2 regions of the Paraburkholderia caffeinilytica genome follow, and region 2 is predicted to be linked to the other one. Evidence: predicted binding sites of a transcription regulator. Region 2 holds the regulator's gene; the other holds the start of a gene.
The links. Region 2 encodes FNR, which switches genes on or off when oxygen is low (the NO sensors DNR and NnrR bind a similar motif). Its sites were predicted from a motif close to TTGATNNNNATCAA; they were not measured.
Positions count from the first base shown of each region.

Region 1: the regulator FNR is predicted to act here: its motif matches at 1,987-2,000, upstream of DSC91_RS02440 (universal stress protein).

Region 1 covers NZ_CP031466.1:544,215-560,121, forward strand. The annotation lists gene DSC91_RS02430 (SUMF1/EgtB/PvdO family nonheme iron enzyme) at 1-232, opposite strand, end outside; gene DSC91_RS02435 (helix-turn-helix domain-containing protein) at 364-1,107, opposite strand; gene DSC91_RS02440 (universal stress protein) at 1,405-1,872, opposite strand; gene DSC91_RS02445 (FadR/GntR family transcriptional regulator) at 2,163-2,852, shown strand; gene DSC91_RS02450 (acyl-homoserine-lactone synthase) at 3,053-3,646, opposite strand; gene DSC91_RS02455 (helix-turn-helix domain-containing protein) at 3,801-4,118, shown strand; gene DSC91_RS02460 (helix-turn-helix transcriptional regulator) at 4,102-4,806, opposite strand; gene DSC91_RS37310 (hypothetical protein) at 5,033-5,191, opposite strand; gene DSC91_RS02465 (hypothetical protein) at 5,334-5,477, shown strand; gene DSC91_RS02470 (SMP-30/gluconolactonase/LRE family protein) at 5,573-6,517, shown strand; gene DSC91_RS02475 (extracellular solute-binding protein) at 6,803-7,972, shown strand; gene DSC91_RS02480 (ABC transporter ATP-binding protein) at 8,124-9,203, shown strand; gene DSC91_RS02485 (ABC transporter permease) at 9,200-10,087, shown strand; gene DSC91_RS02490 (ABC transporter permease) at 10,087-11,022, shown strand; gene araD (L-arabinonate dehydratase) at 11,130-12,854, shown strand; gene DSC91_RS02500 (short chain dehydrogenase) at 12,883-13,488, opposite strand; gene DSC91_RS02505 (DUF3005 domain-containing protein) at 13,697-14,149, opposite strand; gene DSC91_RS02510 (hypothetical protein) at 14,498-14,731, shown strand; gene epsC (serine O-acetyltransferase EpsC) at 14,858-15,790, shown strand; gene DSC91_RS37315 (hypothetical protein) at 15,867-15,907, opposite strand, start outside.
Region 2 covers NZ_CP031467.1:4,463,337-4,479,243, reverse strand. The annotation lists gene DSC91_RS36290 (efflux transporter outer membrane subunit) at 1-72, opposite strand, end outside; gene DSC91_RS36285 (response regulator transcription factor) at 247-933, shown strand; gene DSC91_RS36280 (HAMP domain-containing sensor histidine kinase) at 937-2,028, shown strand; gene DSC91_RS36275 (DUF3331 domain-containing protein) at 2,146-2,502, shown strand; gene DSC91_RS36270 (ISNCY family transposase) at 2,616-4,085, shown strand; gene DSC91_RS36265 (CBS domain-containing protein) at 4,342-5,031, opposite strand; gene adhP (alcohol dehydrogenase AdhP) at 5,307-6,332, shown strand; gene DSC91_RS36255 (hypothetical protein) at 6,466-6,831, opposite strand; gene DSC91_RS36250 (oleate hydratase) at 7,204-8,835, shown strand; gene DSC91_RS36245 (hypothetical protein) at 8,921-9,070, shown strand; gene DSC91_RS36240 (flavodoxin family protein) at 9,083-9,598, opposite strand; gene DSC91_RS36235 (universal stress protein) at 9,819-10,631, shown strand; gene DSC91_RS36230 (sensor histidine kinase) at 10,903-12,249, shown strand; gene DSC91_RS36225 (response regulator) at 12,246-12,896, shown strand; gene DSC91_RS36220 (response regulator) at 13,122-13,553, shown strand; gene fnr (fumarate/nitrate reduction transcriptional regulator Fnr) at 13,546-14,334, shown strand; gene DSC91_RS36210 (GntR family transcriptional regulator) at 14,436-15,125, opposite strand; gene DSC91_RS36205 (ABC transporter ATP-binding protein) at 15,143-15,907, opposite strand, start outside.

The DNA of each region.
Region 1 (15,907 bases), on a different replicon from region 2:
ACAGCTGATCGAGGTGCGAGTCGAACGCCGGCAGATCGCACAGGCGCTGATCGAAAAGATTACGATCGAAAGCTTCCAGATGGCCGACGTAAAACACGATCCGGTGGCGCTCACGGATCGGCCGTTCGTACAGAAATTCGGGTTTGACGATGGAAAACAGTGCGTCGGTAATCTGACGCGCGTCGATCAGACGCTGGACGAGCGGGTGATGCGGGGCGGGGTCGCGATTCATTTCGCCAGGTCTCCTTGCGGGGGACGGACTAAAGACTGTACCCGCTCGCAGGAGCCATGCCAAGACGAATGCGCGCTAAAAGACGGATAGGCGGGGACGTGGCGAGGCGGGCCAGGTCCTGCGCGTATGGCTTACACCTTCTGCAAGCCTTCCAGATCGACGATCCGGATGTGTTTGCCTTGTGTGTCGACGAGGCCGCGCTTTTGAAATCTTGACAGGGTGCGGCTCACCGTTTCCAACGTCATGCCGAGGTAGCTGCCCATGTCCTCACGCGTCATGCGCAAATTGAATTCCGCCGACGAATAGCCGCGTCGCGCGTTGCGCTCCGATACGTCGAGCAGAAATGCCGCGACGCGTTCGTCCGCTGAAAGCGAGCCGAGCACCATCATCTGCCCCGCTTCGCGGACGATCTGTTCGCCTAGCAGTTTGTGCAGGCGGTCCTGCATCGAACCGATTTCGCGGCACAAGGATTTGAGGGCGGGGTAGGGAACGATGCAAACGGTGCTGTCTTCAAGGGCAACGGCGCTGCATGCATGCACGTCTTCGCCGATGCCGTCGAGACCGAGCGCTTCGCCGGCAAGGCGCAAGCCGGTGACCTGCTCGCGGCCGTCACGGTGCGCCATGACGGTTTTCATGGAGCCGGAGCGCACCGCGTAAATATTGTCGAAGCGGTCGCCGCTGCGATACAGCGCTTCGCCGCGTTGCACTGAGCGCGCGCTGCAAATGAGCGCTTCGAGTTTCGTCAGTTCGATAGGCGACAAACCTTGTGGCATGCAGAGCGCCCGCATCGAACAGCTCGAACAACGAGCGGCGGTGCGAGCGGGTGTCTTGGCCGGTGCGGCCCGGCGGCTGCCACGGGCCGGCGACGAAGTCATGGTGGAATCGGCGGCGCCGGCGGTGCGAGTCACAGCGGTAGGAGTAAGCATGTTCTGCAGCCATTTGTCAGGGTAACGACTGATTGTCCCACCCCACATGCCCCCCGTTTAGCGACAAAATGACGCGTTCGCGCAGTTGGGCGTCTTGAGCGAAGTCACACTCGCGTTGCTGCTTGTGGTTATGGACTGCTATGCATTCTGAAGAGCATGCTCTGCTCTGTTTTTTTGGATATGAAGCCCTGCGCGTGCTGCCCGACGTGGCAAGCACACGCAGTTGCAATGTGCGTCATCCTGCGCTCAGGCGCCTTCACTGATCTTGCCCGCCGCGGACGGGATCAGCAGCACCGGCAAGGTCGCCTGACGTACGCATCGCTCTGCGACGCTGCCGAGAATCAGGCGCTGAAAACCACGCCGGCCATGCGTGCCCATCACCAGCAGATCGGCGTTGAAGTCGGCGGCCGCTTTTAGAACGACCACCGAAACGTCGTCGTTCGAGGAGGCCTCATCCACGATGGACTCGCCCTTGACGCCTTGCGTTGCCATGGCCTGGGCGAATTCCGCGCAGAGTTCCTTGCCCTCTTCGACCAGGCGGTTGCGCAGATTGGACGGGTCGTAACCGGGCGCTTCGAAATACATCGGCGTGTTTTCGACGACGTAGAGCGGTTGCATGACAGCGCCGCTGGATTTCGCGAGCGCGAGCGCCGCTTCGAATGCACGGCGCGAGGTGTGGCTGCCGTCGACCGCGACAAGGATGCGTGTGTACATATCGACTCCACGTCAGAAGGATTCGGATGCCGCAGCCGTTGTGTCCGGCCGGGCACGTTGACGATTGATGACCAGTGCAAGCGTAAATGATCGCTGAAAAAGATGCGTCCCGACAGGATGTAAATCAAACACTTGTCAAATTTTGTGATAGCGGCGCTCGGCTCGGCAAGCGCCGTGTAGTAGGCGTTTGCGGCATTCCTGTTAAGCCGGAGGACAGGCGTCGAATCAAGATAGGGCCAGGTTTGCCTTACAATCGGGACCTACTCAGACAAGCTGCTTCGGCCCCGCGGATGAACGAGCGCAAAACGACGGGCTTGCCCGACAAGATCTACGGCGACATCCTCAATCGCATTCTTGACGGCGAGTACAAGGAAGGCGAGCGGCTGCCCACCGAGCATGCGCTGGCCGAACACTTTGCGACGTCACGGCCGACCGTGCGCGAAGCCCTGGCGCGCTTGCGGGCGGACGGGATCATCATGACGCGGCATGGTTCGGGCACGACGGTCGCACGGCGGCCGGACCCGGATGTGCGCCGGTTTGCGCCGCTCGAAACGCTGTCCGACATCCGCCGCTGTTATGAATTTCGCATCGTGACCGAAGCGGGCGCAGCCGAACAGGCGGCGCTCAAGGCCGACGCCGACGACATCGCCGCGATCCAGCATGCGTGGGACCAGCTGGAACGCATCATCGAAACCCGGGGTATTGGCGCCCAGGACGATTTCCTGTTCCATCTGGCGGTAGCGCGCGCCTCGAAAAACCCGTTTTTCATCACGGTCATGTCTTTTATCGAGGAGCAGATTCTGTTCAGCATGAATCTGTCGCGCAATCTGTCGCTCGTGAAGACAGTGGAGCGGCAGCGGCTCGTGCAGGCCGAACATAGGGCCGTGCTCGACGCGATCCGCCGCAAGGACGGCCCCGCAGCGGGGAAGGCGATGCGCGTGCATCTCGAGAACGCGCTCGAACGGATGTTCGGTTCCTGATTTCCCGCGTGTCTCCCCCGCGGGTCGCAAATACCAGGTAACCGGGCTGCCGGTCCGCCGCAATCGCACGGCTGCAATTGGCCCGTCGCGACGGGATCGTCCGCAACCGGATCGTCGCAACTGGATCGCTTAGACCTGACACTGCAACCGGACCACTGCAGCCGGTCCACCGCAACTGCGGCCCCAGCCGTATCCGGGTGTCAGGCGGCGGCGGCTATCGGCCCGAACAGTGCGGTGCGGGTCTTCGGACTGACCGCGATATCCAGCGCCACGGCGCGTTCCACGCCGATTTGCAGAGGTGACCCGAGCCGGCTGATCTCGATCCCGGTCTTGCGCAGCAGCCGCTCGATCGGCGTGGTGGTCACCGTGACGTAACGCGTGATGCCCATCCGGTCGGCGAACGTCACGAGCTCGTGAATCGCCTGCATCGTCAGGTCGGCAAAGCCGAAGGACTGCTCCTCACCGCCGGTTTCGATGGCAAACCGGCTCAGTTCCCAGATATGCCGCCCGACCGGCGCATCCGCGCCATGCAGCAATTGCGGGAAGGTGTCCTTCAGCATGTTCGGCCCCTCCGTCGGCATCAGGCGCCAACAGCCGCGCACGTGCCGATCGTCGCCCTGGATCAGCATGTAGTGCGGCCCGAGGGCGTCGTAGCCGTCGATCTCCATGCCTGCTATGGTCGGGATGTCCCATCCGAGCCGCCCGTGAAACACCCGCGCCCTTAATCGGTACATCTCGTTGATGTCCGCGTTGTCAAATTCCTGCCGCATTCCAATCCGAATTGCTGTTTGCATGACGTTCTCCTGAACGTGTTGGGGTACCCAATACGCAAGAAAACTTATGCATTTTGAATCGTTCTGCCACCTACCTACCTGGATAGGTGTGCATGCTTATCGGATAACGCAGAATTCGAGATAAGCCTCAGCCCTCAACCGACGGGACACAAAAATGGAACTTATCGAGAACCACTGGCAACCGCAACCCTTGGTCCAAACCCGCGCGGCAGAGCCGTCATCGGCGGTGGATCGCGTTCTGATCATTGCCTACCGCAAGAAGAAGAAGGAAAGCCAGCGCCGTTTCTGGGCGCGCTTCGGCGTCACGCAGTCGCGTGGCAGCCGGTTCGAATCGGGCGCCGAAATTCCGGCACCGGTGTCGATCCTGCTGGGCCTCTACTTCACCAAAACCGTTTCGGACGCCGACCTGGGCCGTGCCGAGCGCGTCCTGTACAGCCGCGACGCCGCAGCCTTGCTCAACCCGGGTCAATAAGCCCCAACTGCGCGGCGATCACGGCCGCCGCGCGCCGCGAGTTCATACCGAATTTCGTCCTGATGTTCTTCATGTGGAAGTTCACCACGGCTTCCGAGCAGTTCAGGATATGGGAGATTTCCCAGGTGGATTTGCCGCGCGCGGTCCATTTCAGACACTCGCGTTCGCGCGGCGTGAGCTTGGGCAATAAAGTCTGGGTATGCGTATTCAAATGGCGCTGGCTGGTATCGATCACCAGATCGCGCAATAACACCAGATTCGGCAGCGCAACGTTGACGTGACGCCAGAATGCGTCGCTCGGATTGCTGTCGTTGACGAAGCACATCATGCCGGCTTCCTGGTTCGGCCCGTGAATCGGCAACGTCACACCGGAGCGCAGGCCGTATGCGCGGGCTTCCTCGTACATCGACTGCTGCTGCGCGGTCTTAAAAATGTCCGGCGACCAGATCAGCGGCGTGGCATGCGTCGCGCAATGCGAGACTGTCGGATCGATATGGACGAGCCCCTGCTCGTCGTAGGTGCGCCGCCACGCCGGCGCATAGGTGCTCCGCACATAAGCGTCTTCAAGGCGAATCGTCGGGCGCGGCAGCATGGCGATCAAAAGCCTGTCGAAGCCCCACGTTTCGGCAAGGCCCGCGATCGCGCCGAACCATTCCGCTTCATCTGCGGCGTTCAGTAGCGGTGCCATTTCCTCGATAAAGTGTAGCGACAATTTAGTTCTCTCAGACTCGCAAACGTCCCGTTGCGGTTAATTGCGGCACGGCGATCCGCCCGGCTGTTTTATCTTCGCAATCTATCACTAAAAATTATTTAGCGAGCCGAGAGCGATTTCTAAACAAACGGCATCAGCGCTGGTTCTGCAACCCTACGAACCAATTACTCCTTATATCGGATTTGTTCAACCTGATTAACATTCACGGGTTGCTAAAGTGGGTAATTTTCTCGTAGGCGCGCTTTGGATGCTTTTGATTGGCGGCATTATTGTCAAACCAGTCCGAATGACGTTTAGGCGAAATTCCGGGAAAAACGATACCGATTTCCGGATCTGCCGTTTCCGTTTCACCCACCGCCATTCAACCACGCCGGCCCGCCGCGCTATTGTCATATAAAAGCGATGCGCTGGCTTGGCGAAGTTCACCTGCTTCACCCCCGGCTTCGGTTCGAGGTTGACAGGTGTCGCTCATGCTCAAGTTGTTTGACAACATGGTAAACCCGATGCTAACCTGGATTGCCGACATGGGGCCGATCCTGCCGCTGCTCAGTTCGACGCCGCCCGAACATCATGCGAAGATCGATCATGCGACGCAGATCCTGCTCGCATTGGAGCGTCAGTTCGCGCAGGGGTCTGTGTCGCCCTAGCTTCGATTGCGGGCGCCTGCGCCGCGCGCCGGCATGCAAGGTACAACGCGCTTCGATTCGCTTTCCCCCCAACTTTCATCGTCCAGAACCTACGCATGACCGACACCAGCCGACGCTATCCCGATCCTTCCATTCGCGTGCTCGATCCGCGCTTCAAGTCGCTGATCCTGGCCTCCGCTTCAGTCGAGTGTCTGTATCAGGGCACGCGCTGGTCGGAGGGACCAGTCTGGTTCGGCGACGGCCGCTATCTGCTGTGGAGCGACATTCCCAACGACCGCATCCTGCGCTGGGACGAAACCAGCGGCGCGGTGAGCACGTTTCGGCAGTCGTCGAACAATGCGAACGGCCACACGCGTGACCGCCAGGGCCGCCTCGTCACCTGCGAGCACCTGACTCGGCGCGTCACGCGAACCGAGTATGACGGCTCGACAACCGTGCTTGCCGACCGTTATCGCGGCAAGCGCTTCAATTCGCCGAACGATGTGGTTGTGAAGTCGGACGGCTCGATCTGGTTCAGCGATCCGACCTTCGGCATCGACAGCTTTTACGAGGGCGAGCGGCAGGAGTCGGAATTGCCGGCGTGCGTGTACCGCATCGACGGCCAATCCGGCGAGGTGACAATGGTCGCCGACGACGTGCTGGGCCCGAACGGCCTCGCGTTTTCGCCGGACGAGTCGGTGCTGTACATCGTCGAATCGCGTGGCGAGCCGCGCAAGATTCGCGCGTTCGATGTCGACGGCAGCGGCGAGCGCGCCGCGCTGTCGAACAACCGCGTGCTGATCGACGCCGGCCCGGGCACGCCGGACGGCTTTCGCGTCGACACGCACGGCAATCTCTGGTGCGGCTGGGGCATGGGTACCGACGAACTCGACGGCGTGCGCGTCTTCACGCCGCAAGGCGAGCCGATCGGCCATATCGCGTTGCCTGAGCGTTGCGCGAACGTGTGCTTCGGCGGACGGCATCGCAACCGCTTGTTCATGGCGGCAAGCCACGGGTTGTATTCGCTGTATGTGAATACGCAGGGCGTTCAGGGCGGGTGAGTGCGTGGGACGTGCGCGCAGCCTGAATTCGCACTGCAAGCGCAGGTTGCCTGACAACCTGCTGCTCCACTTGTGCGCCAACTTCGGGTTTGCCCTTGGATGACACGTGCAAGCCGTTGAACTATAAGGATTCCCCGCCAGAATGGCCGATTTTTCGAGCAAAGCGTCGTAGCGAGCATTTGCTTGACATCGGCAGTTCCGCTTCGCTATGTTCCATTGGTAGAGAGACACCGCCAGCAGCGCATCTGGCCGGCGGACTTCCATACCAAGAAGCGAGGAGACGCAATGACTGTTTCAGGCAGGTTGGCGCTCAGGCTGGTGTCCGTATGTCTCGTGGCAAGCGCCGCATGGGGATCCACCGCGCATGCGGCCGATCCGGTAACCCTCAATATCGTCGACGTGGCCGGCGATCTTCAACTCACGCAGAAGGGTTTCGAGGCCTTCAAGGCGAAGTATCCGAATCTCGTCGCCAATCTCACGTTCACCAATGCGCCCGCGCCGCAGTTGCCCGGCAAGATCAAGGCGATGCAGGCCGCGGGCCGCTCCGATATCGATCTCGTCCTGACCGGCACCGACGCGCTGGCCGCCGGCATCGAGCAGAATCTCTGGATGAAGCTATTGCCGGACAATGCGGCGGCTTTTCCCGGCGTGCTCGACAAATACGCGCCCGGTCCGCGCAAGATGCAGGACCTCGCGCAAGGCTTCGGCCTCGAAGTCGCGTATATGCCGGCTGGGCCGTTGCTCGAATACAACCCCGCGAAAGTCAGCGATCCGCCCAAAACGCCTGAGCAACTCCTGCAATGGTGCAAGGCGCATCCGGACAAGCTGATCTACGCGCGGCCGGCGAACTCCGGTCCGGGCCGCACGTTCCTGATGGGTTTGCCTTACATACTCGGTGACAAGGACCCGCAGGACCCGATTCACGGCTGGGACAAGACGTGGGCCTTTCTCAAGCAGCTGAACGATTGCATTCCTTACTATCCCGGCGGCACCTCGGCGGTGATGAAGGAACTCGGCGAGGGCACACGCGACATGACCGTGACGGTGACCGGCTGGGACATCAACCCACGCGCGCTCGGCATCGTGCCGGCGGAATTCCGCGTGCAGGCATTCGACAACATGACGTGGGTGAACGACGCGCACTACATGGTGATTCCGAAGGGCGTGCCTAAGGAAAAACTCGACGTGCTCTACAAGCTGATGAATTTCATGCTCGATCCGGCGCAGCAGGCATTGACCTATGACGACGGTTATTTCTATCCCGGGCCGGCGATCAAGGGCATAAGCGTCGAGCAGGCGCCCGAGCACAGCCAGGATGTGTTGAAGAAATACGGCCGGCCGGAGTACGCGAAGCTGCTGACCGAGCGTCCGCATGTCTTGCCGCTGAATGCGACCGCGATGGTTGCGGCCTTCAAGAAGTGGGACAGCGATGTAGGTGCGCAGAAGACCAAATAGCCGCAGAACGAATTCGAGCGCGCGTTCGTTCGGTCCACTGACATTCGCGTGTCATGCACGCAGGAAATCGCGATGAAGCGTCACGCGCGTCTGTTCGATTCAGCTTTCGCGATACGCGTGTCACGCGTGCCACGCGTATCAGGAAACCGCCATGAAGCACCACTTTGAGCAGTTACGGCTCGATTCGGTCAGCCGCAGTTTCACGAACGCGGAGGGCCAGGCGGTCGCGGCATTGCAAGGGCTCGATCTGAATATCCAGCGCGGCGAGTTTGTTGCGCTGCTCGGACCTTCGGGTTGCGGCAAATCGACGGCGCTCAATTGCATCGCCGGGTTGCAACCGTTGAGCGGCGGCGGCATCTGGCTCGACGATAAACGCATCGACGTGCTGCCGCCGGAAAAGCGCGGCTTCGGCATGGTGTTCCAGAACTACGCGCTGTTTCCGCATATGAGCGTGCTCGACAACGTCGGCTTCGGATTGAAGATGCGTGGCGTCGGTAAGAGCGAGGCCGTGCGCCGTGCGCGTGAAGCATTGCAGCTCGTGCAACTGGTCGGTCACGAGCGCAAGCTGCCCGGACAACTGTCGGGCGGTCAGCAGCAGCGCGTGGCGATTGCGCGGGCGATCGTGATCGAGCCGCCACTGATTCTGATGGACGAACCGCTGTCCAATCTCGATACGAAACTGCGCATCGAAATGCGTGCCGAGATTCGCCGCATCCATAGCCAGCTCGAACGCGCGACGCTCTACGTGACGCACGATCAGGACGAAGCGCTGTCCATGGCCGATCGCATCGTCGTGATGAAAGAGGGCGTCGTGCAGCAGGTCGGCACGCCGAAAGAGGTCTACACGCGGCCACAAAATTTGCATGTCGCGCGTTTCATGGGTTATCGAAACGTAGCCGAATTCACGCTCGACGGCACGCAAGGCGATCGGGTCGCGGTGAGCGCGAACGGCGTGCGTCTGAGCGGCACGCCGATGGCCGGTTTCAACAGCCAACGCGTGAGCGTCGCGTTGCGCCCCGAGGATATGGAGCGCGCAACGCCTGGCGCGGAGAACGCCTTCGACGCGTTGGTGACCACCGTGGAATACGGCGGGCACGATTCGCTACTGTGGGTGAAGACCGCGTTCGGCGACTTGTGGGCGCGCATCGCGGGCGAATTCGTAGAGGGCGAACGCATCAGCCTGCGCGTGCCGCCGTCAAGCACGCTCGTGTACGACGGAGAGGCTGCATGAACACGCCCACGCTGTCGCCGCCACGCGCACCCCTTGCACCGCGCGACGCCAAAGCGTGGCTGGTCGCGCCGGCCTTGATCTTCATCGTCGCGTTGTTCATCTATCCGTTTGCGTATGGTTTGGTGCTGTCGTTCCGGCCGATGAACGGTGGCGGCCTGTGGGCCAACTATCTGACGTTCTTCACCGACACGTCGATGTGGCCGACCATTCTCGTCACGCTCAAGCTCGCCGTGCCGGCGACGCTGATCAATGTGGGCGTGTCGGTTCCGGTGGCGTTCGCGCTGCGCCGCCATTCGCCCTATCAGAAACTCGTCACGACGCTGCTGGTGATTCCCGTCACGCTCGGCACCGTGCTGATCGCCGACGGCATGCTCACGTACTTCGGACCGAACGGCTGGTTTCCGCAGGCGTTGCACGGATTGCATCTCTACACCCGTGAAGTGCGTCTGACGCATAACTTCTGGGGCGTGCTGATCTCGCTGATCGTGTCGGGTTTTCCGTTCGCGTTTCTGCTGACCCTGTCCTACGTGACCGGCATCGATCCGACGCTCGCGAGCGCTGCCGCCACGCTCGGCGCGAGTCCATGGCAGCAATTCCGCCGCATCTATTTGCCGCTGCTGGTGCCGGGTTTGACGATGGCCGCCTGTTTATCGTTCGTGCAGGCGTTCTCGGTGTTTCCATCGGCGGTGTTGCTCGGCGCGCCCGCGGGCCCGACGCGCGTGATGTCGATTGCGGCAGCCGAGGCCGCGTTCGAAAGCTACGACTATTCGCTGGCTTCGGCGATCGCGATGGTGATGGGCTTCGTGCAACTGCTGGTGGTCGCCGCGATGCTGGGCGCGCGCCGTTTCTTCTACAGCGGTCCGACGACGGGAGGCAAAGGCTGATGGCTAGCGATCGCCATGCCGCGCATCCATCGTGGTCCGCGTCCGTGTCCGCGTCAAAGGAAAACAACGACGGCGCCGGGCAACCCGGCAAGCGCGTGAAACAGCGCGCCAGCGTGTCCGGCCGCATCTGGCACGTGCTGGTACGGGGCGCGATGGTGTTCTTTCTCGCCAACGTGGCGTTGCTGATTGCGACCGTCGCGGTGAATTCGGTGGCGACGCGCTGGTTCGGCACCTTGTTGCCGCAAGGCTTTACGCTGCATTGGTACGGGCAGGCGTGGAGCGATTTCCAGTTGGCGAGCGTGTTGTGGGTCACCGTTGAAGTGGTCGGCGCCGTGGTGATGTTGTCGGTTGTGCTCGGCGTGCCCGCGGCCTATGCGCTCGCCCGCGTGCAGTTCCGCGGCAAGCGCACGGCGATGCTGATTTTCCTGTTGCCCCTGATGGTGCCGCCCGTGACTTACGGCATTCCGATGGCGACCGCGATGTACAAGATTGGCCTCGCCGGCACGCTGGGCGGCGTGATTCTTGCGAATCTCGTGCCGGCGTTGCCGTTCGTGATCCTCGTGATGACGCCGTTCATCGAGCAGATCGATCCCAATCTCGAAGCGGCGGCGCGTATTTTCGGCGCGAACACGTTTCGATATTTCCGCTACGTGCTGCTGCCCTTGCTGGTGCCCGGCATGCTGGCGGCCGGGCTGCTCGTGCTGGTGCGCACCATCGGCCTGTTCGAACTGACGTTCTTCACGGCGGGTCCCGCGACGCAAACGCTCGTGGTCGCCTTGTACTACGCTGTATTTTCAACCGGCGTGCGCGCGCCGCAATCGATCGACGCGATGGCGATGATTTATATGGCGATCACGTTGATCTGGGTGCTGATCGCGCTGCAATTCGTCAGCCCTACGCAGATCGTTTCGCGCGTGAAGGAGCGGGAGCGCTGAGGCGTTGGATCGCGGCAGCACGCCGCGCAGGACGGCCCCCGCCTCGCAGGAAATCCCCATTGCTGTGAGGAGAGTGGCGAACGGCGCAAGACATCGTGGAGCAGACGTTGACGAAGAGAAAGAACCCTGAAGAACTGCGTAGCCACCGCTGGTACGGCGTGAACGATCTGCGTTCGTTCGGCCATCGCTCGCGTACCGCGCAGATGGGCTATAGCCGCGAGGAATACGCGGGCAAACCGGTGATCGCGATCCTCAACACATGGAGCGAGATCAACGCTTGCCACACGCATTTCAAGCAACGCGTCGAGGAAGTGAAGCGCGGCATCTGGCAGGCAGGCGGCTTTCCGGTCGAACTGCCCGTGCAGACGCTCTCCGAGCCGTTCCAGAAGCCCACTACGATGCTCTATCGCAACTTCCTCGCGATGGAGGCCGAGGAGACGCTGCGCTCGTATCCCGCCGACGGCGTCGTGCTGATGGGCGGATGCGACAAGACCACGCCCGCCTTGCTGATGGGCGCGATCTCGATGGATCTGCCGGCGATCTTTCTGCCCGCTGGGCCGATGCTGCGCGGCAACTGGAACGGCGTCACGCTCGGCTCCGGTTCGGACGTCTGGAGGTACTGGGCCGAGTTGCGAGCGGGGACCATCACGGAAGAAGACTGGCAAGGTGTGGAGGGCGGTATCGCGCGCTCGCCGGGACACTGCATGACGATGGGCACTGCGTCGACCATGACGAGCGCGGCCGAAGCGCTCGGCTTTACGTTGCCAGGTTTCGCCTCCATTCCCGCGGTGGATTCGCGGCACGCGCAGATGGCGGCGAAGACCGGCATGCGTATCGTCGAGATGGTGTGGGAGGATCTGAAGCCATCCGACCTGATCACCGCCGGCTCGATCGACAACGCCGTGACCACCTGCCTCGCGCTCTCTGGTTCGACCAATGCGATCGTGCACATGATTGCGCTCGCGCGCCGCGCGGGCGTCGAATTGACGCTCGACCGCTATGACGAAATTTCGCGTCGCACGCCGGTGCTGGCGAACGTTCGTCCGACCGGTGCGTATCTGATGGAGGATTTTTTCTACGCGGGCGGGTTGCCGGCCATGCTCGCCGAACTGGGCGACCTGATCGACCGCTCGCAGAAAACCGTGAACGGCCGCACGCTCGGCGAGAACCTCGAAGGCGCGACGATTTTCAACGACGAGGTGATCCGCCGGCGCAGCGCGCCGCTTCTGCCCAACAACGGCCTCGCGGTGCTGCGCGGCAATCTCGCGCCCGACGGCGCCGTGATCAAACCCGGCGCCGCCGAGCCGCGGTTGCTCGTGCATACCGGCCGCGCGGTGGTGTTCAAGGACTACGACGACATGACCGCGCGCATCGACGACGAAGCGCTCGACGTCGACGAGACCTGCGTGATCGTGCTGCAGCATGCGGGGCCGGTGGGTGCGCCAGGCATGCCCGAGTGGGGCCAGCTACCGATCCCGCGGAAGCTGCTGCAAAAGGGCGTGCGCGATATGGCGCGCATCTCGGACGCGCGGATGAGCGGGACGAGCTACGGCGCGTGCGTATTGCACGTTGCGCCGGAGTCGTTTGTGGGCGGTCCGCTTGCGCTGGTGCAAAGCGGCGATCTGATCGAACTGGACGTGCCGCGGCGTAACCTCAACATGCTCGTACCGGCGGAAGAGCTGGCGCGCCGCAAGGCCGCCTGGGTCAGGCCCGAGCCGCGGTTTACGCGCGGCTACGGGGCCTTGCACCAGGCGCACGTGCAGCAGGCGAACAAAGGCTGCGACTTCGATTTCCTGCAGCGCGGCGGCGCGCAGACGGGTGCAACCGGCTAGCCGGACATTCACGGAGCTTTCTGAAGGCTCAATACCCCACGCGATACACTCGGCCCGTTTGCGCGCCTTCCACGCTGCGCAGGTAAGCCTGCGCAGCACGTTCGGCGGTGACAGGTTCGAAGCCGCGGAAGTAGGGCGCATAAGCATCCAGCGCTTCAGTCAGTACCGTCGGGCTCACCACGTTGATGCGGATGCCGCGCGGCAATTCGATCGCGGCGCCGCGCACGAAGCCTTCCAGGGCCAGATTGACGGTGGTTGCATTCGCGCCTTCGCGAATCGGTTCGTCGCCGAGAATGCCGCTTGTCAGCGTGAACGAGCCGCCGTCGTTCACGAACCGCTGGGCGCCCAGCACCACGTTGATCTGACCCATCAGCTTGTCGCGCAGACCGATCCAGAATTGCTCGGCGCTCATCTCCGGCAGCGGGCCGAAATGCAGCTTGCCGGTGGCGGTGACGACGCCGTCGACCTTGCCGATCTCGCCAAAGAGCCGCTCGATGCTCGCCGGGTCGGTGCTGTCCACGCGATACTGGCCGCGCGTCGCCCCCACTTCGATGACTTCATGACGCGCTTTCAATGCCGCGCTCACCGCTTGGCCGACCATGCCGGTCGCGCCAATTACGACAATTTTCTTCATCTGCTGCTCCATTCGGTATTGAAGGTGCACTCGATTGTGTCGGCGTTCGACGGACGGAAAAAGCCTGTTCGGCTTGCAGGTCCTGCAACCCTGAGTTTCTAATCAATGCGCGGAATGCGCACCGTCATTCAAACGGTGCGCACTTTGGAATGGACTGATTAATCGGCGCGAGCGGCATAATTCAAACGCATACGCGGCGCGCGAATATTTATTTCGCCCGATGTAATTCGATCACGCGAGCGGGTCGCAGGTGATTGACGGCGTAATGAATGCGGCCACGTTCGCGACGGCTGCGGATCGAGCGCGATTCGTCGAACGGATCGTCTTCTGAATCGACGCCCTGCGGATCGACCATGCCTTTGTCGATCACCGTGCAGCCGGGTTCGAGCGCCAGCAGCGGATGATTGCCGCCAACCCGGCTGTCGAAGCCGGCCATGCCGTCCTGCGCCTCCGGCACGCTGTTGACGAGGGTCGCGTTGGAGGTGGTGATCTCGTCCGGCGAGATCGGGCTGTAGCCGGCGATGCGGGCGGCCTCGAGATTCTTGCCGTCGGTGTCGACCGTGCTGTCGTGCGTGCGGTCGTTGTGCAGTTCCGTCGTGCTCGGGCCGGTGGTGCGTGGCTGTTTGCCGGCGTCTGCCGGCGTGTTGATATCGCTGTTCATCATGCATTCTCCATTGAGAGGACATGGTTGAAGTGCAGCAAAACCCGTTCCGCCTCGCACAACATCTTTGTGCGTGTGAGGTGTGCCGCGGTTGCCTCGCAGTTTATGTGCTGTGACTATGTGCGGTGACATATGCAATGACATATGCGGGCATTTCGCGTGGCGATTGCGTCCGCGATTCTTTTCGTTTTTTTTAATGGACGCCCATTTTCTACAGAGTATGATCTTACTCCGACGAGCGAAGCGCGGTTAAATTGAAGGCATGCGTCCGGCTGTTTTCACGTGGCCGGCAACGAACAGACGCGCGCTACTCAAAACATCTTACGAGGCCGTCAGGGCGGGTGACACATGCATTTCGATGCTGCATTCACACATCGCGGCTACTTGCTGAATTGCGCGCCGGCGCGCGCGGGCGATGGCACTTGGCAACCTTATGTGGTCATCTCCCGCTCGAGCGACGGCGAACTGGTCGCCAACCGTTTTTTCCCCACCGACTTGCGTTTTCCTGACGAAGCCACCGCTATCGCGCACGCGCGCGACTGGGCCGTGCGCTGGATCGATGCGAGCAGCGTGACCATCTGACGCGCATTCGCCCTGCGCGGACGGGCTACCGGCCGGCTTGACGGCGCCGCGCGGGACATGGCAAAACGCGGTAATCTCTTGGGACAATCACTCTGAACCGTGCTTGTCGCGCGGCGCTGTCCTTTTATGCCTAATGTGCCTTCCCACAACTGGGGTCTCGAACAGATCGTCGCGGACTTGCGTGCGTCGCGTGAAGAATTGCACCGCACGCGGCATCCGCTCGGCATTCGCGAACTGCCGTCGCGCGACGCGGTGATCGCCATTGTCGCCGGCCTGCGCGCGGCGCTGTTTCCCACGCACTACGGCGCGCCCGATCTAACCGACGAAACGGTCGACTACTACGTCGGCCACACGCTCGAAAGCACATTGCGATTGCTTGCCGAACAGATTCGCCGCGCCTTGCGCTTTCTGCCCGAGTTCGGCGAAACGCCCGATGCGGATCTGAAGGAGCGCGCATTCAATGTCGCGCGAGAGTTCGGCACGCAGCTGCCGGGTATTCGCGCGTTGCTGGTCAGCGATATCCAGGCCGCTTTCACCGGCGACCCGGCCGCGCAGCACATCACCGAAATTCTGCTGTGTTATCCGGGCGTATGGGCGATGACGCACCATCGTCTTGCGCACGCGCTGCATCGCCTCGGTGTGCCTTTGCTCGCGCGTTTCATCAACGAGATCGCGCACTCGGCGACCGGCATCGACATTCACCCGGGCGCGACTATCGGCCCGAGTTTCTTTATCGACCACGGCACCGGCGTCGTGATCGGCGAGACCGCGATCATCGGCGAGCGCGTGCGCGTCTACCAGGCCGTGACGCTTGGCGCGAAGAGCTTCGCCGCGGATGTCGACGGCACGCTGGTCAAGGGCAACGCGCGCCATCCGATCGTTGAAGACGACGTCGTGATTTATGCCGGCGCGACGATTCTCGGCCGCGTGACGATCGGGCGCGGCTCCGTGATCGGCGGCAATGTGTGGCTTACGCATAGCGTGCCGCCGGGCAGCAGTGTGTCGCAAGGCAAGATCCGCGAGAGTGAGCGCACGGGCACGGACGAGGCGGGCGGTTGATGGGCGGGCCGGCTCACGTGTCACCTCGCGCCCAGCAGTGGGGCTTGGCGCGCGTGCCGCGCTGCGGTTCGACGCGTCATTCGTCGCGCGTTTCACCGTGCGCCTCCTCGCCCTCCG
Region 2 (15,907 bases):
CGCGCATGCGCACAACGCAAGGCTGCCCGCTATCGCGCTCAGCCTTGCCCGGCGGCGCCGGTGCTGGTCAATTTCGTTCAATACACGCTCCCTGGCCCTTGCAGGACCGACGAGCGCTATTGTCCGGAGCCCATTATCTAGCGCGGTATGGCCGGGTTAAGTTGCGTAAAATTCGGCGCGAAAGGCTTTCTCGGGAGATACCGCCTGCGCCATACTGGCTTCATGATGAATCTCGACCGATCCTTGATGACGCCGGTACTGCTGGTTGACGACGACGCTGAACTGACCGGTATGCTGGTGCAATACCTCGCCCACGAAGGCTTTGCCGCCGACGTCGCGCACGATGGAGAGGTCGGCGTGGCCCGCGCGCTGTCGGGGCGCTTCGCGATCGTGGTGCTCGATGTGATGATGCCGCGCCTGTCGGGCATCGAGGCGTTGCGCCGCATCCGCGCGACGAGCCACGTGCCGGTGCTGATGCTGACGGCGCGCGGCGACGACATCGACCGCATTTCAGGCCTCAATCTCGGCGCCGACGACTATGTTCCGAAGCCTTGCACGCCGGGCGAACTGGTCGCGCGGCTGCGGGCCATCTTGCGCCGTGCGGCCGGCACGGGAACCGCGGGCGCCGGTGCTCCGGTCCAGGCAGGACAGCTTGTGCTGTGGACTTCCAGCCGCCGCGCGACCTGGCAGGGCGCGCCGCTCGAATTGACCGGCACGGAATTCAGTCTGGTCGAAATCCTGGCGCGGCACGCCGGCAGGCTGGTCAGCAAGGAGGAGATTTCGCAGCAGGCTTTCGGTCGGCCGCTTGCGCGTTTCGACCGGCGCATCGACGTGCATATCAGCAGCATCCGCCAGAAGCTCGGCCAACGTCCCGACGGGCAACCGTGGATCGTCAGCGTGCGCGGCATGGGCTACCAGCTTTTGACGGACTGAACCATGCAATTTCGGCTTGGGCGCATGTTCTGGCGGATTTTCTTCACGGGCTGGCTCGGCATGGTGGCGGCATTTATATGTGCCGGCTTCTACATGCATGTTAGCGGGATCGAACCACCCGCTACACCCCACTGGATCTTCCTCATCCCGGTGCTGGCAGGCGCCACCGTGAGCCTTCCAATCGCGTTCGGGGTGGCGTGGCATGTCTCCAGGCCGGTGCTTTATCTCAGCCAGGCGCTCCGCGACGCGGCGCGCGCGCGCTTCGATGTGCGAGTGATGCCCGCGATGGGCTCCCGTCGCGATGAATTTGCATATCTGGCACAGGAGTTCGATGAAATGGCCGCGCGCCTCCAGCAGGCGGCGACGCAGCAGCGTCAGCTTTTTCACGACGTGTCGCACGAACTGCGCTCGCCGTTGGCGCGTATCCAGGCCGCGATAGGTCTCATGCAGCAAGACCCTCAGTCGGCGGCGTCGATGGCCGAGCGCATCGCGCGCGAAACGGAGCGGCTGGATCAGTTCATCGAAGAGCTTCTGACGTTGCACAAACTGGAGGCGGGCGCGATGAACCCGGAGCGCGAACGCGTGGACGTGATGGAACTGCTGGCCGACATCGTGCAGGACGCCGAGTTCGAGGCGAAGGCGCGCGGCTGCACCGTGACCCTGGATGCGCCGGACAGCTTCGTGGCGGAAGTCGCCGGAGAGCCGCTTTACCGCGCTTTCGAGAATGTTGTGCGCAACGCCGTCAAATACTCCATGCCCAACACGACCGTGGAGGTTCGCGTCCGCTTACCCGGGGCCTCGTCAGTGGAAGACGATGGAGCAGGGTGGCTCGAAATCAGCGTGAGCGACAGAGGCCCCGGCGTGCCCGAAGAATTTTGTGAGGAAATCTTTGAGCCCTTCCGCCGGTTTGAACCCCACCAGCGCGACGCTACGATTGGAGCCGTGTCAGGCACGGGCCTCGGGCTGACCATCGCCCGTCGCGCACTGGCTCTTCACGGTGGCGATATCCGCGCCACGCCGCGAGAGGGCGGAGGACTGGTGGTGATCGCACGGCTGCCGGATCCGGCAGCAACCGCGGGGCCGTCGCCGCGATAAATGTCGAGTGACTGCGAGGGAAGGCGGGTCGCTGACCGCAAAGACCGATAAGGGCCAACATCGCCTGCGCGCAGACGCGATCCCGGCGTGTGGATGGTCGCCCTTATCCCTTGTTAGATGGGAATCCTGACGATGAAACTATCGACATGGCTCGATACCGTGCGCGGAATCAGGGAATTCGGCGCGCTGGGTCCGACGGTGAAACAGGCTCGGTTGCAGGACGGCAAGAAGCGTCAACGTGCCACGTCGCGGCGCTGGGACGGCACCAGTCATCCCACCGTGCGCATCGTCGACATATCGTCGCCGATAACACTGACGGTCTCATGGTGCGATCCGTGTACCGGGCGCTTCGGCGACCAGACGTGGCGGGCCGGCGTTGCGCGCCGCCGCGGCGTGTGCGTGCTAAGCGCGGGCCCGATCAACGTGGGCAACGCGATTTTACATAAGATAAATTATCAACAAACGGTGTGTTAGTCCAAAGTTCAGATGTCGTGTTTCCGCTAAATTGAAATGTCGTGTTTGCGGTTCAGGCTGGTGCCAGCCTTCCTTAAGGAGCGCTGGCCATGAACGCATCCGGGACGATCACCATGTCGATGACCGAGCTGGACCGGTTGAAGGTCGTGCAGGCCGTTTGCGAGCGGCGTCTGAAGCCGGGCCAGGCAGCGGACCGGCTTGCGTTAAGTGTGCGTCAGATTGAGCGCCTCGTGCAGCGCTATCAGGCCGCAGGAGTTGCCGGACTGGTCTCGGGCAAACGTGGTCGGCCGGGAAATCATCAATTGTCCGACGGTGTGTCGCGACGCGCGGTGGCCATCATTCGCGAGCGCTATGCCGATTTCGGGCCAACACTGGCGTGCGAGAAGCTTCGGGAATGTCACGGCATCAGTCTGTCGGTCGAGACGGTGCGCGCGCTGATGATGGCCGCCGGCCTGTGGATTCCCCGCAAGGATCGGCCGCCCAAGGTGTACCAGCCCCGCAACCGCCGCGCGTGCCTGGGTGAACTGATCCAGATTGACGGCAGCGATCACCGCTGGTTCGAGGAGCGTGCGCCGGCCTGCACGCTGCTGGTGTTTATCGACGATGCGACTGGCAGGCTGATGACGCTTCACTTCACGGCGACGGAATCGACCTTCAGCTATTTTGAGGCCCTGTCGACGTATCTGGCAGCACACGGCAAGCCCGTCGCGTTCTATAGCGACAAGTTCAGCGTGTTCTACGTCAAGGATCGGGCGAGCACGGCTGGCAAAGGCGTCACACAGTTCGGCCGCGCCCTGTATCAGCTCAATATCGAGGCGTTCTGTGCGAACACGAGTCAGGCCAAGGGGCGTGTCGAGCGCGCCAACCTGACGTTGCAGGACCGGCTCGTCAAGGAACTGAGGTTGCGTAACATCAGTACGCGGGAAGCCGCCAATGCCTATGCGCCCTCCTTCATCGCCGATTTCAACCGGCGCTTCGGCAAGCCACCGAAGAGCGACCACAACGCGCACCGGCCGCTGCGTGATGACGAGGACCTGAAGCAGATCCTGGCCTATCGCGTGGCGCGCAAGGTCTCCAATGCGCTGACAGTGCAGTACGACAGGGTGATGTACCTGTTGCAGGACACCGAGGCAAACCGGCGTCTGATGCATGAATACGTTGAGGTCGTTGAATACCGGAACGGAGCCATAGAGATTCAGGCGGCGGGCCGTGTGTTGCCCTGTCGCGAATATGACCGGATCACGCAGATTGATCAGGGCGCGGAGGTTGAGAACAAGCGGCTGTCCGCGGCACTGGCGGTTGCGCGGCTGGTGCAGGCGCAGCGCGATGACCGGCGCGTTTCCGGCTCGCCTTCACGCACCCATCTTGGCGAAGACGTCCGGGCAAGGAAGGCGCTTGCGGGCTTGAAGAAACAGCGGGCGATCACGCTAGCGGATGTCACGCAGGCCGTTCACGAGGTGAGCATCAAAAAACATGAAGAACAGGGGGTGGGCGGCTGCGCCGCCCACCCCAAAAACATAAGAAAAAGCACAGCAGCACAGCAAAACCCGACATTTCAATTTAGCGCAGACCCCGACATTTGAACTTGGCGGGGACAGTGTAGTGTAGTAGTAGCTTTATAGAAATGTCGTGTTCTAGCCATTTAGAAATGTCCGCTTCTAGCCACGTTCAAATGTCCGCTTTCGCGGTGCGTATGCCGACCAACGGCCGGTACCCCGGCTGAAGTGATGCCGAACAGTGTGTCGAAGCCCACGTTTTCCGCACGGAGCCATTGCCCAGGAATGAACTGAGTCATGGCGCCTGCAATCCCGACTGCTGAACCGTTCTGGCCACCGTCTGCTAGATGCCGGGCATCACTGGATAAGGCTCGGTGTGATCCTCCACGCGCTTCACGCCGGGTATGCCTTGCGCGGCCACACGAACCGCGTCAACGGCTTCCAGCGAATGGAAAATGCCCCACAGATGCACGACGCCGTCCGTGACAACGATATTGCGGCCGGCGAAGCTCCACTTACGGCCAGCCAGTTCGCCCATCAACATCGCGCGGATCTCGGCGTCCGAGAGCGTCGCATCCGATGCCGGCTCATCCGGCACGCTTGCCAGCGCCTGGACGAGATTGGCGCGGCTCACAATGCCTACGAGTTGCCCCGCTTTCGTCACGGGAACACGTTTGATGCGCCGCGTCTCGAGAATGCCGGCCACTTCGCCGAGCGGCGTGTCGGGCTGAACGGTCACGACATCGGTGGTCATTACGTCGCGCACTTTCACCGCGTGGGTCTTGATGTAGTCCCGCGCTTCATGGCTCGCGGACCAGAGATCGAGCCACGAGGTTCGCGTGCGCTCGTCGGTGCCGATCTCGGCGCGGCGAAGCAGATCGCCTTCGCTGATCATGCCGGCGACATGACCGTCTGACTCCAGCACCGGCGCGCCGCTGATGCCGTTGTCGACGAGAATTCGGGCAACCTCTCGAACAGTCATGTCGGGTGTGACCGAGATGACGTTGCCGGTCATGACATCAGATGCGCGCATGGTACGACTCCTGAACAGTTAGGATCATTGAATTCACGGGCCCGGCCCGGCTCAGCCGTCAGTATCCGGAACCCGGCAAACGCTCGTATGGTTTGAGCTTAGGCTCGCAGGGCATCCTATCGATTGACATGGATCATCCCGAAGGCTGTTCCGGGCAACTACAGATCCGTTCGCGGTGACAGCACCCGCTGCTTGACTCAAATCAACCCGGAATCGGCCGTATGCGGTCGAATGGTCGCCATACCGTTTGTCTTCCCAACCGATGGAGAAAGGCCATGGCCCAAATGATGAAAGCCGCTGTCGTCCACGAATTCGGCGCTCCGCTGCGTATCGAAGAGATCCCTGTCCCGAAGCCCGGGCGTGGGCAGATCCTCGTCAATGTCAAGGCGTCCGGCGTGTGTCACACGGATCTGCACGCAGCTGACGGCGACTGGCCGGTCAAGCCCACCCTGCCCTTCATTCCGGGCCACGAAGGCGTCGGCTACGTCGCTGCCGTCGGCGAGGACGTCAAACACGTCAAGGAAGGCGATCGCGTCGGCGTGCCGTGGCTTTATACCGCCTGTGGTCATTGTGAGCATTGCCTTGGCGGTTGGGAAACGCTGTGTCACGAGCAGCACAATACCGGCTATTCCGTCAACGGTGCATACGCAGAGTACGTACTGGCCGATCCGAACTATGTCGGCCATCTGCCGTCGGCTGTTGCGTTCGAAGAGATCGCGCCGATCCTCTGCGCGGGCGTGACCGTCTACAAAGGCATTCGCATGACGGACACGCGGCCGGGTCAATGGATCACGATTTCGGGGATCGGCGGCCTCGGCCACGTCGCGGTTCAATACGCGATCGCGATGGGCCTGCGCGTAGTAGCGGTCGACATATCCGCCGACAAGCTCGCTCTCGCTCGCGAGCTCGGCGCGACGCTAACGTTCAACGCCGCGGAAGGCGATGCCGCGGCGGCGATCCAGAAGGAAATCGGCGGAACGCACGGCGTACTCGTCACCGCCGTCTCACGCAGCGCTTTCGCTCAGGCACTGGGCATGGTGCGCCGTGGCGGCACCATCGCGCTGAACGGATTGCCACCGGGTGACTTCCCGCTGCCGATCTTCTCCACGGTGCTCAACGGCATTACCGTGCGAGGTTCCATTGTCGGCACACGCAAGGACTTGCAGGAATCACTCGACTTCGCCGCAGAAGGCCGTGTCCGCGCCCGAATCCACCTCGATCGGCTCGACAACATCAATCATGTTTTCGCCGAACTGAAGAGCGGGAACGTCGATGGCCGCATCGTGCTGAAACTCGACTGAGCCGTGGAATCGACGAAACGGGTGCGAGCGTCTGACCGGCGCGCACCCGAGCGCTCCCTCCCCTCATATGACGCTCGGGCGGATCCTTGTTGAGGCGACGCCCGTCGCGATATCCGGGTGAGTGCGGCCTGTATCAGATGCGCGCTCCGCCGCGTTCGAGTAGACGTTCGGCCGCGTCGAAAGCCGTGCGCACCGCGACGTTGGGATCAGGGCTCTGCCGATGTTCGAGCGGCACCAGTTCGCCATTGCGCAGCACCAGATCGAGTCGCGCGTCGAACATGATGTGGCCCGACGCCGCCGCCAGCACTCCGCGTGGCGCGACTGGAACCTCCCCACGCACAACGTTTGACGGGTGCTCGTGAATGACCTCGACTGCAAGATGGCAACCAGAAATGGAGTTGCCGAACCGTTCGAGGCGCACGAACTGCGCGGCAGCTTCAGCTTCGATTTGCGCGGACCCTGCAAATCCGAAGTACACGATCTGCATATCGATTCCCATGCCACCTCCGCGCGGACTTTCATACCCTCCGTCGTCGCGGCACTTGAAGTCACGAACTCAAGCATCGAACGACAGCAAGCTGATGAGGACATCATCGGTGCTATTCGCCCCCGCCGATTGACCTGCGTCAACGCCGCGACAGTGGCGCGCAGTCTGTGCATCCGCCCGTTTGAACGCGACCGTGCCGGTAACGGCCGCGCTCGCCTGCTGGGGCGTGTGAATCCAGTACTACGCTCTTGCCAAACCTGCGTGTGAATCACTCGTGCTGCACAGGCGATCCCAGTCGCACCCCATTGATCCAACTCAACGAGCCGCCCCTCTGTGCGGGTATGGTCGATACGTCCACGGCCATCACCTTACGGAAACCATCACATGAACAATTCCGCATACCCTGGCGTGCCTCCGGTCACGGATCAGGCGCGTGGCGAGGCGCTCGCATCCGGCCATTTCTATCTCGTCGGCGGCGGCATAGCGTCGCTGGCGGCCGCCGCGTTTCTGATTCGCGACGCCAATATGCCCGGCTGCCGCATCACGATTCTCGAAGCACTCGACAAACCGGGCGGCAGCCTCGACGGCGCCGGTACGCCGCAGGAAGGCTATGTCGTGCGCGGCGGCCGCATGCTAGAGAGCAAGTATCTGTGCACTTACGATCTGTTCGACTCGATTCCTGCGCTCGACGGCCGCAGCAGCGTCACAAAAGAGATTTTCGAGTGGAACGAGACGATCCGCACCTCGTCCAAAGCGCGGCTCGTGCGCAATGGCCGCCGTGAAGACACGCCGCCTTACGGGCTCGCCGACACGCACCTGCTCACGCTCGGCCGTCTTTCTCTGGAACCGGAAGCGCTGCTCGGCGACAGCCGGATTTCCGACCATTTCGAGCCGGACTTCTTCGAGACCAACTTCTGGATCATGTGGTGCACGACGTTCGCTTTCCAGCCCTGGCATTGCGCGGCCGAATTCAGGCGCTATCTGCTGCGTTTCGCGCATATGACGCCGGGTTTCAACCAGTTGCATGGCATCATGCGCACGGTCTACAACCAGTACGATTCGATGGTGCGGCCGCTGCGCAAATGGCTCGACGAACACGGTGTGAGATTTCGCACCGGCACGCGGGTCGTCGATCTGCGCTTTGACGAAAGCGGCGCATTGAACCGGGTTGCGGGCATTGTCTGCGAACACGAAAACCGTCGCATCGAGATTACCGTCAGTGAACCGGACAAGGTTATCGTCACGCTCGGCTCGATGACGGCAGGCTCGAGCCTCGGCGGCACGAATCGCCCTGCCGTGCTCAATCACGACGACAGCAGCGGCGCGTGGGCACTCTGGAAAACCATCGCGGCAGGCCGAACCGAATTCGGACATCCCTCCGTTTTTGCCGATCATGTCGACGAATCCACATGGCTCTCTTTTACCGCGACGCTGCATGATCCGACGCTGTTCAGCCAGATCCGCGATCTGACCGGCAACGTGCCCGGCGAAGGCGGCCTGATCACCTTCCCGCAATCGAACTGGCTTGCCTCGATCGTGTTGCCGCACCAGCCGCATTTCATCGGCCAGCCGAAGGACGTCGAGGTGTTCTGGGGCTATGGCCTCTTCGTCGACCGGCCGGGCAATTTCGTCGGCAAGCCGATGGCGGAATGTACGGGCCGCGAAATCATGACGGAGCTTCTCGGTCATCTGCACGTTCAGGCTGAAGCATCGCGTATTCTCGACGACGCGATTTGCATTCCGTGCCTGATGCCCTTCATCACCAGCCAGTTCCTGCGGCGCAGGCACGGCGACCGGCCGCACGTCATACCGGAAGGCTGGGCAAACCTCGCGTTCGTCGGACAGTTTTGCGAGTTGCCGAACGACGTGGTGTTCACCGTCGAATATTCGGTTCGCTCCGCGCAGACCGCTGTGTACACGCTGCTCGGTCTGAACCGCTCCGCGCCGGCGGTGTACAAAGGTCAGCACGATCCGCGCGTGGTGTACGGCGCGGCTTCTGCGTTGCGCAGCCACTAACAGACAAATACGGGCAATTCACATTTCGCGCCGTGTGCCAGCGGCCTTACGCGCCGTTCGGCACGCGTGCGGCATCGACCGTCACATGATGACAGTGTGCTTCGTGTTCGCCACGCTGCTGCTGCAGATCCTCGTGCCCTACCATCGCTCCGCAAGCCGGCCGCTCCTCGCGCTCGGTTCAATCGCGGCTGCGGTGATGGGCGTGGCAGCGGCCATGATGCTGCTGCCGGTCTGAACGCGGTGCAGATCAGCAGGCCCATTCCAGCGCCTTATAGTGAGCGAGATGACGTTTCAGCGTACTCACGAAAAGCGCCAGCGACACGGCCGCCACACCGCGCTGCACTTCGGCGGCGCTCACCTTGCATTGTGCAACCGGCGCTCTTCCGGCCAGCATGCGCATTTCCTCAAAGGCGGATTGACTGCCGAGGCCGCCGCAAGTGCAAAAGAACGCGACATGCCTGAACTTCATCTGGTTCTCGAGCAGATACGCGCGGATTGGCGCCGACACCGAACCCGCCCATACGGGGGTGCCCACCACGACAAGGTCGTACTGCGCGGTATCCCGCCCTGCCGGGACAATCTCAGCCGGCCGCTTGCGCCACGAGTCGATCAGACAGCGTATATACCCCGAGGCTCCGCGCCGCTCGGTGAAATCGCAGATTTCTTCGAGATCGGCGGACAGCATCCCGGCAAGCGTGGATGCAAGCATGTGCGTGGTGCCGGTGCGGGAAAAGAAAACGACTAGAACGCGGGGTTCGGACATGACTCGCTCCTCCGGAGGAAACGCATCGGCGCAAGCACTGCCGCAGCGCATGTCAGGGAGCATAGGCGGCAAGGAGCCTTAGGGCATGACCCAGGTCAAACACCGCGTTCACGTGCGGCGCCACAGCCGACGTTGATCTACATCAACGAGGCCGCCGCCATCGTTCCTAGACTCAAGCTCACTTATCCGAGCGTCACCGTCCCTTCCAGGAGCGACTGTCATGATCCATCTCGACACCAGCCCGAACGCCCATCCGCGGCTCGAAATCGCGCTGCGGCTGGCCAAACAGTTCGGCGCCCATCTGACCGGCGCGTTCGCCGTGTTCAGCCCGGATCCGCGCTCGCTCTACGTGATGGCCGGGACCGCGGCGTACTACCAGGAGCATCAAGCGAGGCGCGCGGAGCGGCGTGCGGCGCTCGAACGGCTGTTTCACGCCGAACTCCGGCGCGCCGACGTGCAAGGCGAATGGATCGCCATCGACGAACCCGCCAGTCTCGCCGTTCCGCGCTTGGGACGCTGCGCCGACCTGATCGTAGCCGGCCAGGACAACCCGGGAGATCCGGAGTCGTATGTCGGCGATTTTTTCCCGGAAAACCTGATTCTGACCAGCGGCCGCCCGGTATTGCTGGTGCCCTTTGCGAGCAACGAAAGGTCGACAGGCGGCCGCATTCTGGTCGCGTGGGACGGCAGCCGCGAAGCCACGCGCGCCGTGCACGACGCCTTGCCGTTCATGCGCGCGGCGCAAAGCACCACGATCCTCACCGTCAACGGCCTGGACGAGCACGCCCGCATTCCCGGCGCGGACATCGCTACCGTGCTTGCGCGGCATGGCGTGCGTGTCGAGGTCGCCGATATCGAAACGGGACCGGGCGGCTCGGTCGGCGAGGTGCTGCTCTCGCAGGTGGCCGACCGCGGCGCCGATCTGCTGGTGATGGGCGGCTATGGCCATGCCCGCTGGCGCGAACTGGTGATGGGAGGCGCCACGCGCACGATTCTCAAGTCGATGACCGTGCCGGTGCTGATGTCGCATTGAGTGGCGCGTCGATACCGGGCCAGCACGTCGGCACCCGTCCCAACGGGATGAGCAAGCCGTTCGCCCGCGCGGCGCCTCGGCACTGGCACGACTGCGTCGTTTCACGGACAATTAGCGCAAATACACGCCGTCCGCGCGGTGTTTCCCCGGCCTGCGGCTACGCCGCCCCGATGAATCCCCCAGGAGCAGACGTGTTCGCCATGCGCGGCGCCGCCCCGACGTTGTCAGGCGGCGCCGATCCTCATTGCCAGCTACCCCGGAAGAGGCGCACATGCCCGTCAGCGGTAAGACGTCCACGCCGCACCGCACCGCGTTACGCAAGCGCCTGGGCTCGTTGCCGGCACGGCCCGCCTACGCGGCTGCGGCAGCGTTCGTTGCGACGCTTGCCGTCATGCTGGCAGCGCGGCGCTGGTTCGACCCAGCTTCGTTCATGTGCGTCGGCGCCGCCTTTCTTCTGGCGGCAGGCACGTTCGTGTTCATGCGCGGAGTTCGCGCCGGCGCTTGCGCAGGTGGCGAGGCAAACGCCGGGATCAGCCAGTCCGGCGTGGATGAAACCCGCATGATGGCGATCATCCGCTCCTCGATGGAAGCGATTATCACCATCGACGAACAGCATCGGATTGTCATCTTCAATCCGATGGCGGAACAGGTCTTCGGCTGCTCTGCCATGGACGCGATTGGCACGCCGCTCGCCCGCTTCATCCCGGAGCGGTTCCGCTCGGCGCACGCGCGGCATGTCGAGCAATTCGGCGTAACCGGCGTGTCGGACCGCCGGATGGGCAAGCAGCGCGTGCTTTCGGGCCTGCGCGCCAATGGCGAGGAATTCCCGCTCGAAGCCTCGATCTCACAGATCCGCGACGGCGACACCCGCCTGTACACGGTGATGCTGCGCGACATTACAGAACGCGTCAAAGCAGAGCAAGCGCAGCAGCAGGCGCGTGAGGAATTGCGCGAACTGTCGGCCAATCTGCAGAAGATTCGTGAAGACGAAAAAACGCGCATTGCACGCGAGCTGCACGACGACCTGGGCCAGCAACTCACCGCGCTGAAAATGGACATCTCGTCGGTCGAACAGGCGTTGGACGCGCCGACCGGCGCGCCGCTGCGTGAACAGTTGCAAGGCATGCGCAGACTGATTGACGCAACCGTGGCCTCGGTCCGCCGCATCGCGGCCGATCTGCGGCCGGTCATGCTCGACGACCTCGGACTGATTCCCGCGATCGAATGGCTCGTGACCGATTTCACTAACCGCTACGGCATCGACGTGGAGCGTGCTATCGAAACCGGCGACGCGCGCTTCAGCCCGGCAGGCGCCACCGCGCTGTTCCGGATCGTGCAGGAGGCGCTGACCAATGTGGCGCGCCACGCCGATGCAACGCTGGTCATGCTCAGCCTGCGCGCTGCCAATCGATCCTTCGTCCTGCGCATTGCCGACAATGGCCAAGGCGCGCATCAGGCAGCCGAGCCGGCGGGCAAGTCGTTCGGCCTGCTTGGCGTTCGCGAACGCGCGCACATGCTCGGCGGCACGGTCGAGATTCGTAGCGGGCACGGTGAAGGTTTCGTGCTGACAGTCACTATTCCGGCGGAGACCGTGCAAATTCAGGAAATGCAGACATGACCCGCGTCCTGATTGCCGACGACCACGCGCTGGTGCGCGACGGACTGCGCCACATCCTGCGCAGCGCGAGCGGCTTCGAAGTGACCGGCGAAGCGAGCGACAGCGCCAGCACCGTCGCGCTGATCCGCGCCCAGCCCGCCGACGTGCTGGTGCTCGACCTGTCGATGCCCGGGCGCAACGGTGTCGAGTTAATCAAGCAGATCAAGGAAGAAAAGCCGGCGCTGCGCATTCTCGTACTGACCATGCACGCCGAGCAGCAATATGCGGTGCGTGCGTTCAAGGCCGGTGCGTCCGGCTACCTGACGAAGGAAAGCGCCAGCGCCGAACTCGTGGCGGCCGTCACCAAGGTCGCCGCCGGCGGTGTCTACGTGAGCCTCGCGATGGCCGAACGGTTCGCGCAAAGCCTCAACGAACCTGCCGATCAGCTGCCGCACCAGCGTCTGTCCGATCGGGAATTCGACGTGCTGAAGCGTCTTGCCGCCGGTCAGACGATCACGGAGATCGCGGCCGAACTGTGCGTGAGCAGCAAGACCGTCAGCACATACAAAACACGCATTCTCGAAAAAATGCAGATGCCTCACGAAGCCGCGCTGGTGCGCTACGCGATACGGCACAAACTGGTCAGCGACGAAGAAGACGGCATGTAGACCGATTTGCGTCCCTGCGCCGGCGGGCTGGGACGCTGGCGAATCCCGGGGCCGCACGATCTCCTCGCCTGACAGACCGCACAGACTGCACGCGGCGCATTCCGGGGACTCCCTGATCTGCTTCATTGTGCTGTAGGAAATACCCTACAAACCTTCCCACTCGCCTACTCGAAGCTCATTCCGCGCCGATTTCATTTTGAGACAGCGCGGCCGATACTTCGAGCCATGAACTCAAACACTGCCTGCCCCGCCCTGCGTGTTTTTCTCGTCGACGATGCCGTATTGGTGTTGCGCCGTATGGCCGCGCTGTTCGGCGCACTCGACGGCGTGGAGATCGTCGGCGAAGCCGAAGAGCCCGGTGCGGCATTCGCGGGCATCGACAGGAGCGCGGCCGATCTGGTCGTGACGGAGCTGCATCTGAGCGGCGGCACCGGCATGGAACTGTTGGCCTTGCTTGCACAAAATAAGCCGCATGTGATCGTCATGGTGCTGACGAATCATTCAGGTGCCTGGTTCCGGCGCGCATGCCTGACGAGTGGCGCCCACTACTTTTTTGACAAGACCAGCGAATTCGATCTCGCGCGAAACACGATCCAGCGAATTGCCTGTGAACATCGCACTCGCCCCTTTCTACAATCAGGAGCACATCATGTCTGACGTCGCCGCCTATTCCGTCATCGCGCCCGCGCTGATCCGCCCGCCGGCATCGGCCGCCGCCGCGCAAATGCCGCTGAGTGCAGGCGCGCCGCGCAAGGACGTGCGGCGTTGCTCGGCCTGCTCGATGCGCTCGATCTGCATGCCGCAAGGCCTGACACCCGAGGAATTGCAAGGGATCGAATCGCTGATTTGCCCGTCGCGGACCATCAAACAGGGCGAGACGATCTATCGCGCGAACGACTCGTTCCAGAGCATCTATGCCGTGCGCGCAGGCTCATTCAAGACCGTCGTCATGCATCGCGACGGCCGCGAGCATGTCACCGGCTTCCATCTCGCCGGCGACTCGCTGGGTCTGGACGGCGTATGCTCCGGCCACCATAGTTGCGATGCCGTGGCGCTCGAGGACAGCAAGGTCTGCATCATTCCGTTTCATCTGCTCGAGGCCATGTGCCGCGAAGTCAAAGCGGTCCAACAGCATGTGCACCGGATGATGGGTGGCGAGATCGTGCGCGAGTCGTCGCAGATGATGCTGCTCGGCACAATGTCCGCCGAACAGCGTGTGGCGACATTCCTGCTGAACCTGTCGGACCGCCTGAGAATGCGCGGCTATTCGCCAGCCGAATTTCACCTGCGCATGACACGCGAGGAAATTGGCAGCTATCTGGGGATCAAACTCGAAACCGTGAGCCGGATGCTCTCCAGATTCCAGCGCGACGGGTTGCTCGACACACACGGCAAGGACATCCGGATTCTCGATCACGACGGCCTTGCGCGGGTTTGAAGCGCGCCCGGCTCACAGCCGGAAACACCGCGATCGTGAGGCGACGCTGACCATGGAGCCGGTCACGCTAACGGATGGCGAGCACTGCCGCACCTGTCAGCCTATGCCTCCCCCAAAACCTGCTGCAGCAATTGCGCCGCAATATCCGCGACCCTGGCCACATGAGCTATAGCCGCATCGCGCGCCCGCTGCGCGTCGTGCGCGCGGATCGCATCGAGAATACAGTTCATCTCCTGCACGGCCTGTCGGCCACGGTCGTCGGAGGCGATCGTCATGGCGCGCAAGCGGTTTATCCGCGCATTGAGCGTCTGCACTATTTCCCACGACACGTTCTTGCCGCCGCCACGGAACATTGCCTCGTAAAACGCGGTCGTGAGCTCACGTACCGTCTGATGTGCGTGGACTTCGAACGCCTGCTGGATGCTCGCAATGTACCCGGCCAGCAGCGCGATCACCGCATCGTCCGCATGCTGCGCGCAAGCCATCGCTGCATCGCCTTCCAGCAGCGCGCGAATCTGGTAGATTTCCGCGGCCGTATCGGCATCCAGCCGCGCGACGATCGGCCCCTGATTCGGTATCGAATCGACCAGCCCTTCCGTCTCCAGATGCCGCAAAACCTCGCGCACGACGGTCCGGCTCACACCCAGTTCCTCACACAGCGAACGCTCGACCAGCCGTTCACCCGGACGAAAATGCGCCTCCAGAATCGCGGTGCGTATTTTCTCGAGCGCGAGTTCACGCAACGTCGTGGTGCGGCGTTCGACTTTCAGCGAAGGCAAAGCGTCGTTCATGGTGTGCATCGCCGTGCTCATGCCTGAGCGAACAGCCGCACATCGCGCGTGTCCCAATCGACGAGTGCCTGCGTGCCGACCGACAACCCACTGTCATGGCGATGTCCCGCCGGCATGCGAATCGAAATCTCCTGCTGCCAGGGTGTCGCGACGGCGTAATGCATCGCGTCGCCGAGATACGTGATATCGCGCACGGTGACGGGCAAACCCGCCGCGCTGTCTGCGTTGCGCAGCGCATGAATGCGCATCTGCTCCGGGCGGATCATCAGCGTGCCTTCGTCGCCCGCCGTGAGCACCGGGTTGAAGCTGCCCGAGCTCACCGTATGGCCGTTCGGGAACACGCCGTTCATGCGGCCGTCGTTGTTCGACGTCACCCGCACCGGCAGGAAATTCGAGTTGCCGATAAAGCTCGCGACGAAACGCGACGCCGGATTTGCATACAGCTCCTCGCCGGTGCCGACCTGCTCGATACGCCCTTTGTTGAACACGGCGATGCGATCCGACAGCCGCAACGCCTCCTCCTGATCGTGCGTCACATACAGAATCGTGACGCCCGTCTCCTGATGAATGCGGCGCAATTCGAGCTGGATTTCCTCGCGCAGTTTCTTGTCGAGCGCGGAGAGCGGTTCGTCCATCAGCAGCACGGGCGGATCATAGGCGAGCGCGCGGGCAATCGCGACGCGTTGCTGCTGCCCGCCCGACAATTGCGCGGGCATCCGGTCGCGGCACTCGGACAGATGCACGAGCTTGAGCATCTGTTCGACCTTGGCCTTCACTTCGGC